DNA from 3 places in the Dyadobacter sp. HNCC25DJ186 genome. Region 2 is predicted to be linked to each of the others. Evidence: riboswitches for the same ligand, from Rfam matches in the RefSeq annotation. Region 2 holds a riboswitch; each other region holds the start of a gene.
The links. A riboswitch is a leader RNA that binds a small molecule or an ion and turns the genes downstream of it on or off. The one in region 2 is predicted to bind thiamine pyrophosphate.
Positions count from the first base shown of each region.

Region 1: it holds a riboswitch for thiamine pyrophosphate, as region 2 does, so the genes downstream of both, thiS (sulfur carrier protein ThiS) here and thiM (hydroxyethylthiazole kinase) in region 2, are expected to answer to the same signal.
Region 3: it holds a riboswitch for thiamine pyrophosphate, as region 2 does, so the genes downstream of both, AC1XUO_RS17225 (TonB-dependent receptor) here and thiM (hydroxyethylthiazole kinase) in region 2, are expected to answer to the same signal.

Region 1 is NZ_JBXHAS010000003.1:503,431-508,605, reverse strand. Features, by position in the region: gene AC1XUO_RS11910 (thiamine phosphate synthase) at 1-96, opposite strand, end outside; gene AC1XUO_RS11905 (thiamine phosphate synthase) at 431-1,051, opposite strand; gene thiC (phosphomethylpyrimidine synthase ThiC) at 1,051-2,934, opposite strand; gene thiS (sulfur carrier protein ThiS) at 3,020-3,223, opposite strand; TPP riboswitch at 3,291-3,386, opposite strand; gene AC1XUO_RS11890 (GNAT family N-acetyltransferase) at 3,528-4,031, shown strand; gene AC1XUO_RS11885 (bile acid:sodium symporter family protein) at 4,755-5,175, opposite strand, start outside.
Region 2 is NZ_JBXHAS010000001.1:459,453-464,627, forward strand. Features, by position in the region: gene thiM (hydroxyethylthiazole kinase) at 905-1,696, opposite strand; TPP riboswitch at 1,775-1,867, opposite strand; gene hxpB (hexitol phosphatase HxpB) at 1,976-2,626, shown strand; gene AC1XUO_RS01950 (sensor histidine kinase) at 2,682-4,022, shown strand; gene AC1XUO_RS01955 (DUF1501 domain-containing protein) at 4,051-5,175, opposite strand, start outside.
Region 3 is NZ_JBXHAS010000005.1:269,418-274,592, reverse strand. Features, by position in the region: gene AC1XUO_RS17225 (TonB-dependent receptor) at 302-2,761, opposite strand; TPP riboswitch at 2,877-2,972, opposite strand; gene AC1XUO_RS17220 (DUF5615 family PIN-like protein) at 3,094-3,429, opposite strand; gene AC1XUO_RS17215 (DUF433 domain-containing protein) at 3,413-3,652, opposite strand; gene AC1XUO_RS17210 (DUF1801 domain-containing protein) at 3,728-4,519, opposite strand; gene AC1XUO_RS17205 (hypothetical protein) at 4,646-5,175, opposite strand, start outside.

The DNA of each region.
Region 1 (5,175 bases), on a different contig from region 2:
CGCGTCGAGCGCGATTTGAATGCTGTCGAGGTGGGATATATCTTTTGTTTGGTTTGATATGAATTGTAGTTTGTCGATCATTTTATTTTGATTCATGGATTTATTTACTCCGATCCCAACGCCCCCAGGGTATATGCCCCGGGCTGAGATATGTGACCCCGTTAGGGTCATGGCCCTATCTCATCATCCCCAAACCCCAGGGAATAAACCCCGGGCTAAGATATGTGACCCCGTAAGGGTCGTGGACATGTCGAAAATTTGGTCCATATTTTGATATTGGTTGTCCAAATGTTTGGGGTACGCAAAAGCCCAACGGGCTTACATATTTTAGCACCGGGCAACGCCCGGTGATGGTGTGATTGTTGGTATGGCGATTGTTGGTATGATGATTATGGTTCGTGATGTGGTTAGTTATGGTTCGTGTTAATTGTTATGTTTCATAATGATTAATTAAATCCATCACCTCCCGTAATTCCCTGAAATTCATAATTGCCCTTTCCGGATCCTCCCACAACGTTCCCAAAACAGCGGCACCGTCAAAATTCATATCTCCTATTTTTTTAAGATTTTGACAGTTAATTCCACCCAAACCAATAATTGGTATTTTCTTAATCTCATGTTTGATAAAAAAATTATACGGCAAAACCCCTTGATAACCTGATTTTGAAATGCTGTCAAATATCGGCCCATAGAATGTGTAGCTGATATGTTGTGACAGATTATGTATTTCTGATAAATCATGGATGGATGTGCTTAGCAGAAAATTATTGGATCTTAATTTTTTCAGACTTTCCTGCGAAGCCAGTTTTCTTTCTTTTTCAGTAAAATGAAGTCTTTTAATTCCAAATTTTTCCGCCAGATTATGATGCTGGTGAATCGAAATTCTATCATGGTAGTCAGGATTTATTTTACTTAACAGATTTCTGAAATCGTCTTTCTCGCTTTCAGGTTTTCTGATATGTAGACACACCAATCCTTCCCTGAAAAGGCTGTTGATTATTTCAGCCTCGTCAGGGAAAAATGCTGGACTGGATATGGCTAATAGTTTCATTATAAATAGATTTCACTGCCTTTGTTCGCAAATTCTTTCGCTTTTTCCTGCATACCTTTTTCCAGTACAACCTCCTCCATCAAACCATTTTCTTCGGCATAATCCCGCACATCCTGAGTAATTTTCATAGAGCAGAAATTAGGTCCGCACATGGAGCAAAAGTGCGCGATTTTTGCACCCTCGGCAGGTAATGTTTCATCGTGGAATTCTTTTGCAGTATCCGGATCGAGCGAAAGATTAAACTGATCTTCCCATCGAAATTCAAAGCGCGCTTTGCTTAACGCATTGTCGCGGTATTGTGCACCCGGATGTCCTTTTGCCAGATCGGCAGCGTGGGCAGCGATTTTATAGGTAATCACACCGTCTTTTACATCTTTTTTATTGGGTAAACCCAAGTGCTCTTTTGGTGTAACATAACAAAGCATCGCCGTTCCAAACCAGCCGATCATGGCCGCGCCGATGGCTGAGGTAATGTGGTCGTAACCGGGAGCGATATCAGTTGTTAACGGCCCTAATGTGTAGAATGGTGCTTCCTGACAATGTTCCAGTTGTTTTTCCATATTTTCCTTGATCAAATGCATCGGCACGTGACCAGGACCTTCGATAATAGTCTGGATATCATGTTTCCAAGCGATTTTTGTCAGTTCACCCAACGTTTCCAGTTCAGAGAATTGTGCTGCATCATTTGCGTCTGCGATGCAGCCCGGACGCAATCCGTCACCCAGTGAAAAGGCAACATCATAGGCTTTCATGATCTCGCAGATCTCTTCAAAATGGGTATAAAGGAAGTTTTCTTTATGATGTGCGAGACACCATTTAGCCATAATGGAGCCGCCGCGGGAAACAATTCCGGTAAGTCTTTTGGCGGTTAGTGGTATATAACGCAGCAAAACACCCGCATGGATTGTGAAATAATCCACACCTTGCTCGGCCTGTTCAATCAATGTATCCCTGAACAATTCCCAGGTCAGATCTTCGGCTTTTCCATTCACTTTTTCTAAGGCCTGATAAATTGGAACAGTACCGATCGGGACGGGAGAATTCCGGATAATCCATTCACGTGTTTCATGAATATTTTTTCCGGTTGAAAGATCCATGATCGTATCAGCGCCCCAGCGACATGCCCAAACTGCCTTTTCCACTTCTTCCTCAATACTAGAGGAAACTGCGGAATTGCCAATATTGGCGTTAATTTTAACTAGAAAATTTCGCCCGATGATCATCGGTTCACTTTCCGGATGATTGATGTTGACTGGAATTACAGCCCGTCCGGCCGCCACTTCTGAGCGTACAAATTCCGGTGTGATGAAATTTTTAGGCGTGTTGGCTCCGAAACTGTGTCCGGCATGTTGGTGACAGAGGGTATTGACTTTGCTGTTTATTTCCTTGATCTGCTCTTCAATCCGCTGGTTTTCACGAATGGCGATATATTCCATTTCAGCTGTGATAATTCCTTGTTTTGCATAATGCAATTGAGAAACGTTTTGTCCGGCCTTAGCACGGAGCGGTTTGCTGATATGTGCAAATCTTAGCGAATCCAGACTGCTGTCATTTTTTCTTTTCGTCCCATAATCAGAAGAAATTGAATCCAGTTGCTCCACATCGCCGCGTTTCATAATCCAGGAAGTTCTCAGCGGTTCCAGTCCCTTTTTTACATCAATTTCGATATTCGGATCAGTGAATGGACCGCTGGTATCATACACAGTAACCGAAGGATTTTTTTCAGTCAAACCTACTTTTCCATGCATTCTGGTATCATTTAGCGCTATTTCGCGCATGGCTACGGAGATATCATGCAGCTTGCCTTTAACATAAATTTTTGTTGATTTTGGAAAAGGCGTGCGGGTAATTACTTCTGTGTTCGGTGTTTTTTCTATTTTCATGGGTAGGTAATTTTGGCTATTAGCGATTGGCTGTTAGCTTATTGTATTATAGAATGATTTTGGATGTGATTGTCAGACCGCCTTCTCATCCGCCCTGCGTAGCTTTGATCAGGGTGATTTTATCATCGGGATTAAGGATGTGAACTGGCCATTCCCTTTTTGGAACAATGACCTGGTTGATCGCGATGGCAATTCCTTTTTTGGAATCTGCGAACAAATAGGACAAAAGCTGTTCAACTGAAAAATGTTCCGGAATTTGGGTACGTTGTTGATTAATGCTTATTTCCATTCTGAAAAACGTTTTATGAGAAAAACTTCAGGAATGGACCTTGCGAAAGATTCATTAAGATACAGCAGCAGTATCTCTTACTTTTCCCTATCGGCAGTACTAACTGCATCAGGTTCAAAGGGTATTATCTCAGTCCGCATACGGGACACCCCTAAAGTTTCCGTAAAGCTATTGGAAAAAACGGAGTTTCAAAAAAATAATATTTAATCCTGAATTTTGAAGATTGGGAAACTGTGAAAGTTTTGTTAATTATGAGGTAACTTTGAATTTGTCATATTAACACCTCAAAAAGAATCTGCTTTTAATGGATCTTATTATCAGAAATGCTGCTCCGAAGGACTTGCCGGCCATCTTGGAAATTATTAACCAAGCTATTTTAGAAACGACCGCCATTTATGATTACGAGATCAGAACTTTGGAAGAACAGACTGCCTGGTTTAACAAAATGATAGAGGATGGTATGCCGGTGATCGTGGCGGAATTTGAAAAGGAGGTAATTGGATATGGATCATATAATATTTTCCGTCCAAAAATTGGTTACAAATTCAGTGTCGAACATTCGATTTATCTAAATGACAAATCTCGTGGAATTGGGGTAGGGGGGAGGTTATTGGGAAGTTTGATCCAGCGCGCAAAAGAATCGGGTTTGCATACGATGATAGCAGGGATTGATGCTACAAATCGTGGCAGTATTAAATTTCACGAAAAATATGGATTTGTTGAAAAGGGCTATTTGCGGGAAGTGGGTTATAAATTCGATCAATGGTTAGATCTCGTATTCATGCAGTTAATTCTGAAAGAGGACTAGACAAGCCCTGAAAGGGCGACATATCTTAGAATCGGGCATCGCCCGATTGATTCGGGATGTTGGAATTGATCCGCGCGCAAACCGGCGATGTATAATCACGATGACATCGGGCGATGTATAATCACGATGACATAGGTCAATGAATTATCACAATGGCATAGGTCAATGAATTACCACAATGGCATAGGGCAATGTATTATCACGATGACATAGGGCAATGTATTATCACGACGCCATCGGGCAATGGATAATCAACAATGTCAACCGGCAATGTATAATCACGATGACATAGGGCAATGTATTATCGCGACGCCATCGGGCAATGGATAATCAACAATGTCAACCGGCAATGTATAATCACGATGACATCTGGCGATGTATAATCACGACGCCATCGGGCAATGGATAATCAACAATGTCAACCGGCAATGTATAATCACGATGACATCTGGCGATGGATAATCACGACGCCATCGGGCAATGGATAACCAACGACGCTAACTGGCAATGTATAATCACGATGACATCGGGCAATGGATAACCAACGACGCTAACTGGCAATGTATAATCACGAAGCCATCGGGCAATGGATAACTTACGATGCTAACCGGCGATGTATAACCACGATCGCATAGGGCGATGTATAACCCACGGCACCATCGGGCGATGCCCGATGTTAAGTTATGGCACCCTTTCAGGGCTAGGACGCCATAACAAAAATTTCTAGTGTGCCCTTCCGGTTTCCACATAAGTTTCCTCATCCCCAGTAGGTTTTCTATGCCAGTAGGAAGCAAGTATTGAACCAGTAATATTCATCAATGGCCCAAAGACAGCCGGGGCCAATCCGACAGTCGCCATTTTCCCCATTTCCTTGGCAATTCCTGACGCCAGACCACCATTTTGCATACCCACCTCGATTGCAATCGTACGGCAGTCACGTTCATTCATTTTGAATAATTTGCCTGAGAAATAGCCAAGTGTATATCCTAAAAGATTGTGAATTAATACCAACCCGATCAATGCCGGTCCAATTGTTAAAAGACTATCTCGACCTGCTGCAGTGATGATCACAATAATAAATGCAATTCCCGACATTGAAACCAAAGGCATCGCATCGTCCAGCCATTTTGCTTTTCCACTGAAT
Region 2 (5,175 bases):
AAAAAATTTCATTAATCACTAAACAACCGCCAAACGATTTAATTCCTGCATCGTAATAGCTGCCAGCTATCAAGAAAGCGAACTTAAAACAAACTTGGGATCTGCGATTTTTAACCGTCATCCTGATCTTTCTTTAATAATTTCTTCCTTTCGGGATTGTTAAACATGTCAGAATAATTCGATTGATATGGATGAATTTTGTCACCCCTTCGGGGTTTCGCCTAGAACCGTCATCCTGTTTTCTATAATAATTTCATCCCTTCGGGATTTTTAAGTAATTTATTGGGTCGCACTTATGCGATGTATTTTGAATTTCCCGTTTTTGATTTAATTCGCTGACTTCCAAAATTTTCGACATGATAAAAATCCCGAAGGGATGAAAATATTATAGCAAAGGCCCATTTGATGAAAACCAAAACCCCGAAGGGGTGACAGAACTTTTGCGAAAAAATTTCATTAATCACTAAACAACCGCCAAACGATTTAATTCCTGCATCGTAATAGCTGCCAGCCATCAAGAAAGCGAACTTAAAACAAACTTGGGATCTGCGATTTTTAACCGTCATCCTGATCTTTTTTTCATAATATCAAACTTCGGGATTGTTAAAAATGTCAGAATAATTTGATTGATATGGATGAATTTTGTCACCCCTTCGGGGTTTCGCCTAGAACCGTCATCCTGTTTTCTATAATAATTTCATCCCTTCGGGATTTTTAAGTAATTTCTTTGGCCGCACTTATGCGATGTATTTTGAATTTCCCGTTTTTGATTTAATGCGCTGACTTCCAAAATTTTCGACCTGATAAAAATCCCGAAGGGATGACATTATTATAGCAAAGGTCCCTTTGATGAAAACCAAAACCCCGAAGGGGTGACAGAACATTTGCGAAAAAATTTCATTAATCACTTAACAACCGCCAAACGATCCAATTCCTCAGCCGTGACAGCTGACAGCGCATCCAAAAATGCAATCTGAAACGAACCTGGAAGCTGCGATTTCTCAAATGCTTTTTCACCACAAACACCCATGGTCACCGCCGCCGAAATTGCCGCTTCAAAAACATCTGGCTGAATGGCACAAAAAGCACCGGCAACAGCTGAGGCTGAACAACCCATGCCCGTAACCCTGGTCATTAAAGGAACACCATTTTCTACATAGACAACTTTTTCTCCGCTGACGATAATATCCGTGGCACCGGATACACTTACCACACACCCGAATTTCTTACTTAGTGACTTTGCAGCCTCCAGACCGTCCGTTGAACTTGAAGTACTGTCAACGCCTTTTGTCTGACCATTGGCGCCCGCCAGCGCGAGAATTTCCGATCCGTTTCCACGGATCAGCGTAGGTGACGCCAGGTTCAATAATTCAGATAAAACGGAATTCCGGTAAGGTGTCGCCCCTGCCCCAACCGGATCCAGAATTATTGGTTTTCCTGATTTTTTGGCAGCGATCATGGCCTTCTTCATTCCTTCCACCCATAGCGGGGAAAGTGTTCCAATATTCACGACCAAAGCTCCTGCAATCCCAACCATATCTTCAACTTCTTCAACCGCATGCGCCATAACCGGCGAAGCACCGACGGCGAGAAGTGCGTTGGCAGTAAAATTCATCACGACAAAATTGGTGATGTTATGAACGAGAGGCGATATCGCTCTGAGTTCTGTCAAATTTGATGCTATTTTGGAATTCATCTTATCGGGATTTGATAATAAACAAATCGAATTGGCGCCAGGCAGCGGATTCCCGAAAAGAGATAACAGAAAATAAAATTCTGTATAAACGCTTTTTCCTACGACAGTATGAACTGTTTCAGGTTCAAAGGGTATTTCTCAGTCCAAATTGGGACACCCCTAAAGCCATTCTTAATTACGAATGTAGTAGTTTTGATTATGATTAAAAACAGAAAGTCCTTTTATTAGCTACTTTCTTCGATCTTACTAACTCATATTTACAATTTCTATTTCTTTAAAATGATTAAAGCGGCGATATTTGACATGGACGGATTGCTTATTGATTCAGAACCGATCTGGACAGAGGCAGCCACAGAAGTGATGCAAAAGGTAAACTTCCAGCTGACCCATGATCTGAAACTTCAAACCACAGGCTTATCCATAAAATTATTTCTTGAATTCTGTTACCGTATCCAACCCTGGAACACACCCAGCAGGGATGAACTAGAGCATGAAATTTTAACGATTGCGACAAGAAATATTATCGCGCACGCTCAGCCGATGCCAGGTGCACTGGCACTGGTAAAAAGCCTGCATGATCAAAAATTGAAACTTGCAGTTGCTTCCGCATCACCTATGGAGCTGATAGAAGCGGTTCTAAGACGTCTAGAAATTGTAGATTGTTTTGAAACCTGGCATTCTGGCGAGCTTGAACAGCATACCAAGCCCCATCCGGCCGTTTATATAACCACAGCTGCCAAACTTGGAATTCCACCGCATGAATGTATGGCTTTTGAAGATTCTTTCACAGGTTTGCGTTCTGCACATGCGGCTAAAATGATCACCATCTGCGTTCCAAATGCCGAGGTTTACGATGATCCGAAATTTGATCTGGCACATTACAAAATCAGGTCACTCGAGGAATTTAATATTCTTTCTGTTGGTGTTTGATGTTTGATCATAAAAGCGATCTTAGCTAAATTAACTTTCCCTAAAACCCTCCAAAATGACCGGTTTACGCCATTTCAGCATCATGATCGCCGTGAGGATTACCGTTATTATCCTCACGATTATCGGTCTGTTCTGGCTTACGAACTACCATACCAATGTAGGTTTGATATGTATTCTCGGATCCATTATTGTCTTCGCCCAGGCAGCATCGCTATATAATTATGTTACCAAGGTTAACAGAAAACTTATCTATTTTCTGGAATCTGTACGCTATTCTGATTTCACGATTAATTTTCGTGCAGACAATACCATGGGCGCTACTTTTCGGGAACTTAACCAGCAGTTCAACGAAGTTTTACAGGCTTTCCGACAGGCACGGGCAGAGAAAGAAGCGAGTCTGCAATATCTGAATACGATTGTCCAGCATATCGGGACCGGTCTTATCACTTTCGATGGGACAGGCCAGGTTAACATCATCAACAGCGCAGCGCTGAGGATGCTGGGGATTTATCGTCTTCATAATTTGAGCGAACTGGAAGAAAAACATCCGAGATTATACGAACTTTTATCAGATCTGAATTCCGGAGTCCGCGAATTATACCGCACACCATCTGACCAGCCGCTTGCGCTGCAAGGTGCTGCCATTCAGATGCATGGAAAATGGGTTCGTATTGTGGTTTTACAAAATATTCAAACAGAACTTCAACAGCAGGAAGTTGAATCCTGGCAAAATCTGACGCGTGTGCTGCGGCATGAGATCATGAATTCCATGACACCGATCGTCTCCTTAGTCGGGACTATGCGTCTGATTGTCAACGAAGATATAGAAAAAAGCACAACCAATCAGGAAGCTGTCGGGGATTTGAAGGAAGCCCTGCAAACATTGGAAAAAAGAAGTAAAGGTATGATGCAGTTCGTGAATGCATACCGAGACTTCACTACATTGCCCAAACCTAATTTTGCCAGTTTAAATGTAAAGGAGTTATTGCATGAGGTAATTCAGCTGATGCAAACAGACCTGACTGCCGTTGGTGTTTTGTGGCAGGTAAATGTGAAACCCGAAACTTTAACCATAAAAGCAGACAGCGGCCAAATCCAGCAGGTCTTAATCAATCTTATCAAAAACGCCTCAGAATCTTTCTCGATGCAGGCGAGCAGAATGATTTCTATTAATGCTTATGTTACTGATAGCCTCACGATTATTGAGGTGGAAGACAATGGCGATGGCATTGAGCCAGAGGCACTTGACAATATTTTCATCCCTTTTTATACTACAAAAAAAACAGGCTCAGGTATCGGGTTGAGCCTTTCCCGTCAAATCCTCCAACAGCACGGCGGACAATTGAATGTCCGTTCTGATGTGGGAAAGGGGACTGTTTTCTCTTTGGTTATATAGTTTTGATGAATCGCTGTTTGAAATTTATCTATACGATACCTTTCAAACCCGTAAATGATTTCCCTAAAATAACCTTATCATCTGCGCCGAGCCAGTCTTTCAATAAGGAAGAATATAAGTCACGGAAGTCCAGAGAATACTTAAGATCGCCGCCATCAAGATCCGTCAGATTTGGAGCTTCGTTATAAACAACAGAGCTTCTGGGTGGGCCACCGATTAAAAACACGTTATTCGCAGTTCCGTGATCTGTACCGTTACTTCCATTTTGTTTCACACGCCGGCCAAATTCACTGAAAGTCAGCACCATTGTCCTGTCCAGCTGCCCTTGTTTTTTCATATCTTCAACAAAAACACCAACTGCATCTGCATAGTGTTTTAATAAACGATCTTGCTGGTTTCTTTGCCCTATGTGCGTATCAAATCCTGAAAGTGATACATAATAAACCTGCGTATCAACACCGGAAGTAATAAGTCCCGCGATTGTTTTCAAACCTTTCCCCAATTCCGTATTCGGATATTCGGTCTGACTGCCTTTTAAATTTCCTTTTTCAAATAAATAATCAGCACTTGATTCTGTATCAGCCAATGTTTTATATAAATAACTTATTTGATCATGTTCATCTGCATGATCCTTAAAGGTTTTTGCGAGACTGCCTGCAACTCCATTTCTGGTTTGCTGGTAAAGTTTTCGAGGATCCAGCATGGCCAAACCGTTTGCCATTTCACCTTTCATGGCCAGACTCAGCGTATCATCAATTTCCAGCATGTGATGGGGTTTGATATCGCATCCGGCACAAGAGGCGTCGAGGTAACGCCCTAACCAGCCAGTACTTAAATACTCGTCAGCATTACTTGCCGTTTGCCAGATATCCATTGATCTAAAATGTGAACGGTCCGGATTTGGATATCCGACATTATTCAAAATCCTGACTCTCCCGTCGTCATACAACCTACGCAAAGATTCCAGGGCAGGATTTAATCCAATCTCATCATTCAGTGTCAAGATTTTCTGCTTTTCAATTGCTATCTGTGGGCGCTCCTTGTAGTAGATATCATTTCGATATGGAATCACAGTGTTTAAACCGTCGTTTCCACCCGACAACTGAATCACAACGAGAATTTTCCCGCTTGCATTTTTGGCAATTCCAGATTC
Region 3 (5,175 bases), on a different contig from region 2:
ATTTTAAATTATCGATAAAGGTACATCGCACAGCAATATTTGTAGAAAAGCCACAAATTATCAATTATCGATAAAGGTACATCGCACAGCAATATTTGTAGAAAAGCCAGAAGTTTTCAATTATCGATAAAGGTACATCGCACCGCGATATTTGTAGAATAGCCACAAATTATCAATTATTGATAAAGGTGCGTCGCACCGTAATATTTGTAGAAACGCATTATTTATTTTTGTTAAAACGTTTCCACAAAAAAGAGAACGCCATATCCGACGTTCTCTTTTTTGTGAATCATGATTCTGCTTAAAAATGAAAATTTAGCCCAACCAAAAAATTACGTCCTGCCTGCGGAAAATAAAAATTTTCCTGCGTCAAGGCACCTCCGGCGATATAACCATAGGTATAACCATTGGATTCGTACTTTTCGCTGAACACATTATTCAACAAGAAATTAAGCGTAATTTCTTTTGCCCAGCTTGGTTTTATCGTCCAGGTCATACGGATATCGTTGGTGAAATAGGCATCCAGTTTCCGCGTTTCGTCAGACGTATTATCCAGATATTGTTTTCCAACATATTTTGTAAGCAGTGCAAATTCCAGATTTTTTTGTGGACTGTATGTAAACTGGCTTCCTGCGATCACGTTCGGAGAAAAGGAAATGTCAGATTTTCCATGATTGACCAAGTCATAATCACCGCTGTCGTAGTTGACAATATATTCCGTAAAATCAGAAATTTTATTCTGGCTGAATGTTGCGTTGGCATTCCATTTGAATCTGGAATTGAAGGCAATCGCGCCTTCAAGCTCAATGCCGGTTCGATAGCTTTTTGGCACATTGACACGAATCGGATTACCAACGTCATTGATCTGCCCTGTCAGCACCAGCTGGTTTTTATAATGCATCAGGTAATAATTGGCGGAAATTCCATAAATCCCTTTTTGCATACGGAAACCTGCTTCAACATTATTCAGTCGCTCGCTTTTCGGGAAAAGCCGGGTGGTTGAGGCGGTGAAATCATCACGGTTTGGCTCTTTGTTACCGACACTATACGATGCATAAACAGAACTTTGCGGAGCAATTTGGTAGGTTATTCCGGCTTTCGGATTGACAAACGAAAATGATTGGTCAAAGGCAAAGGTAATCAGATCATTATCCATTCCATCTATCTTATGACTTAGTCTGCGATATTGAAGATCCCCGAATGCATTCAGTTTTTCTGTAAACTGGTAGTATAGTTTTCCATAAATATTAAAATCCTGCTTGATCCCTTTGTTAAAATAGTAACGCTGCTCATTTTCAGTATTTCCCGCATTTCTTGCCCAGATAATTTCTCCGTAATGATCGCCGTCGTAATAGTTATATCCCCCGCCCACACTGGCTGTCAATTTTTTGAAGCTGTTGTAATCCAGGGAAAATGTTGATCCGTAGAAATAATTATCCAGCCATCTGCGGCGGATAAGGTCAGTTCCTGAAATCGTATCATTTCCGGAAATTAGATTAGGCAGATTGTAACTGCTGAATTGGTCATTCTTGCGATACTGCTCATAATAGCCCAAACCACGAACAAGAAATCCGTTCAGGTTTAATGTCAGATTATTGTTCAACGTATGCGAGGTAACAACCTGATAATGATCCTGACGATAATTGTCAACCTCATTTTTATAAGTGTAAGAATTGAAAGTCCGGTCGTTAGCATTCAGCAAATTTTGGGCATCTTTTTCATCGAGTCCGTTGCGGTCAATGTAAGCTAAAATTCCTTCACGGTCGCCGCGCAGTTTAGCTTCGGGAACTCCGTTCCATGATTGATAAGTTTTTTCTTTTCCTGAAAATACATTGACACGAACAAAGCTTTTTTTACCAAAATATGCACCTGATAAGTAATAGGAATGAAGTTCTGAAGATGCGCGGTCAACATATCCATCAGATGAAACACGCGACAAACGGGCATCAAAAGTGAATTTATCTTTTACCAGACCACTCCCGATTTTAAACGTATTTTTGAAGGTATTAAAAGAACCGTAAGAATTGTTGAGCTCGGCATAAGCCTCTTTGCGAAACTGGTTTGTGCTGATGTTCACGGTCGCGCCGAAAGCCCCGGCACCATTGGTGGAAGTTCCAACACCGCGCTGAATCTGAATACTACTAACCGAAGAAGCAAAATCCGGCATATTGACCCAGAAAACACCCTGACTTTCAGCATCGTTATAAGGAATTCCATTGACAGTCACATTGATCCTGGTGGCATCCGTGCCACGAATTCGGATTCCTGTGTAACCCACACCGCCGCCGGCGTCACTTGTGCTTACAAGCGAAGGCGTAAAATTCAGGAGTACGGGAAGGTCTTGTCCGAGATTCTGCTTGTTAAGTGCTTCGGCGCTGACATTGGTATATGCCATGCCCGTTTTGTCATTAACCCGGGTTGCGTTCACAATGACTTCATCTGCCTGAAAAGTATTTTTTTGCAGTTTTATTTCAAGCGATTTTTCTGTGGGTGCGTTGGTTGCGTCAAGTTTGACTGACTGATATCCAACATAGGATATTTCCAGTGAAGTAATGTTGTCCGAGATATTCCGGAGCGTAAATCTACCGTTGGCATCCGTTGTAGTTCCCCTGATATCACCAGCCTTAACGGTTGCTCCGGGTAATGGTTTTCCATCTTCCTGATCGGTGATCTGACCAGTTAATGTTTTTTGAGCATAAACAGATAGGCTCAGTAAAGTGCTGATAACGAGTGTTAAAAGACAGGTCGTAACTTTTCGCATTGCGATCAATAATTGTTACGAACAGGCAGGGGCCACCTATCCTTTGGTTCAATAAATATGGTTATTCGATACAGCTTATCAGGTAGTTTTGAAAATTATGAAATTTCCGCTGGTCCTGAGTTTAGCTTTCTCTTCCTACGCCGGCATTATCCGGATCAGGTAATATGGGTATGATCTCAGCCCGTTAGGTAGGGCACCCCTATGAGATTATGCTGCAAAGATATGGATAATGGTGTGTGGAAGCAAGAGTAACCGTATTATCCAAAACAATTACCGAGTTATTTTTTTAGTCACAACCGAGTATTGGATTAGAAAATACCCTCCAATATTTTCTAATCCTGATTCATGGAAATCACAATTGGTCCGGCAGACAGCGTATTCATATGAAACAGTTTTCTAATTCTGGGAGAGAGTTTCGTCAATTCAGCATAGGTATTTATTTCTGCGTTTAAGACAATTACCGAAATTGTGTATTTACTGAAATCTTGCTGGTGTTGTAAGTTTTTATCAAAAGTGAGGAGAATATTAATATTATTTTTGAGCATTAGCTTTAATAACTCCCCATTTTTTACACCACTCCATCCCATATCTCTTACGGTGAAAACTTCATATTCAGAAAAGTCAAGCTTTAATCGCTTAGGCAAATTTTTATCAAGCAACAGTCGCATAAAGTTGCTCTATATTTTTCGATGTTAACAATTTATTCGCAGCTTCCAGAACAGAAACAGCCTGTTGTCTCGTGACTGTCGGAAAATCATCCAGAAAATCGTCAAGGGAAATACCTGCCTCTAAATGATCGAACAGAGTTTCGACAGGCACACGAGTTCCTTTGAAGACGGGCTGCCCACCCAAGATTTCCTGATTCGTAGTAATAAGTGTTTTAATATCCATAACTAAATTTACTTATTATTTTACAATGTGCAAGCTATTGTTTATCAACGAATTACAATGTACGGCTAATTCTTGTCATTTCTCAACTAACGCCAACCACGATATCAAAACGTCCTGCAATATTTTCTCCTTGACTCTGACATCTTCCAGATCTATAAATACAACCGTCCTTCTGCCGTCCTTATAATCACCTTCCAAAAATCCTTCCGTATCATTAACCTTGGCGCCACTTGGAAAGACCAGCATAACTCTTCCCTTATGAAGGTTCATCACGACGATATCGCGTTTATATTCTTTAGCATCAAACGGCTTCATTTCTCCGGAATAGTAAAAACTCGGATTATTCCATTTGATTTGTTCGGCGATTTCTTTGTCAGTACTCAAAATAATTTCCCTGATCGTTTCTACGACACCGCGTAGTTCAGGATCAAGCTTTTTTATATGCTCACTTACTTGTTCAGAATCAGAAAGTTTAATCGCTTTTGCAGTTGATGCTTTTTTCGGTTTGACGGTAGGCTTTTCAAGATTTTTCTCGATCCTGTATTTTGTGATTTTAGCGATCAAATCAATTGGAAGCGGTTTGTCCAAAGGAAATTGAACACCGCCTTTCGAGCCTTTGTAGCCGGATAGTGCTTCTTTAAATTCTTCCAATCCTTGTGGTGCGGGATAAAAGCCGATATGATTTTTATAGGCAGCATAATGAACCAGATTGCCGTTTAAGGTCAGAGTCGGCATACCGTAACCTATTTTCTCTTCTGCATCCGGCGCCGCTTCACGGATCGCCTTCCGCATTTGTTTCAGCAATTTTTGGGTTTCCGGAGGAAAACCGGCAATGTATTGATCGACTTCGGGATTATTTTTTTTCATGATTACCAGAATGTCTAAAATCCAAAACCTTGATATTGATGTATAATCTTAAAAATAATCTTAATATTTTGATTTATAGGACAATATAAAAGTTGGTGTGCACTTTTTTAGTTATTAAAAATTCAATTATTGCACTTTATTCAAAACTTTCGCCGGTTGCCTCTCCGCAATTTTTTTGTTTTTCTCTTTTAAATAAATATACGTTTTGTGACCAGCAACTGTGTTATCCAGTTTTTCAAACAGACCTTTATCCTGAAAAGCATACCAGTTTATTTTCAATAGATAGAGGCTGACGTAGGAAGCCGGATTTTCCGTTATAAACGCACCGGTTTTTTGAATCAGGTCTTCTTTTTCCAATGCCTGTTTATCAACCCAATAATTCAGGCTATCCGCATTCTTGTCTTTTCGGGCCAGTTTTTCCCCCTGCGCGTAACTTTTGATACGATCATCAGAAGGTTTTTGAATATCGATTACAAACCTTTGCCATTCCATTGTGCTTTTTGAATTCGATACCACAGATCTTGATACGTCGTTCGTATCGAGCTGAATGCGTACTCCTTGTTCCAGAAAGAAAAACAGCGATCCCTTTATCTGTGAAATGTGAAGCTGGTATAAGTCCGGAACCAGATCATTGTCGATATCAAGATTAAAAATAT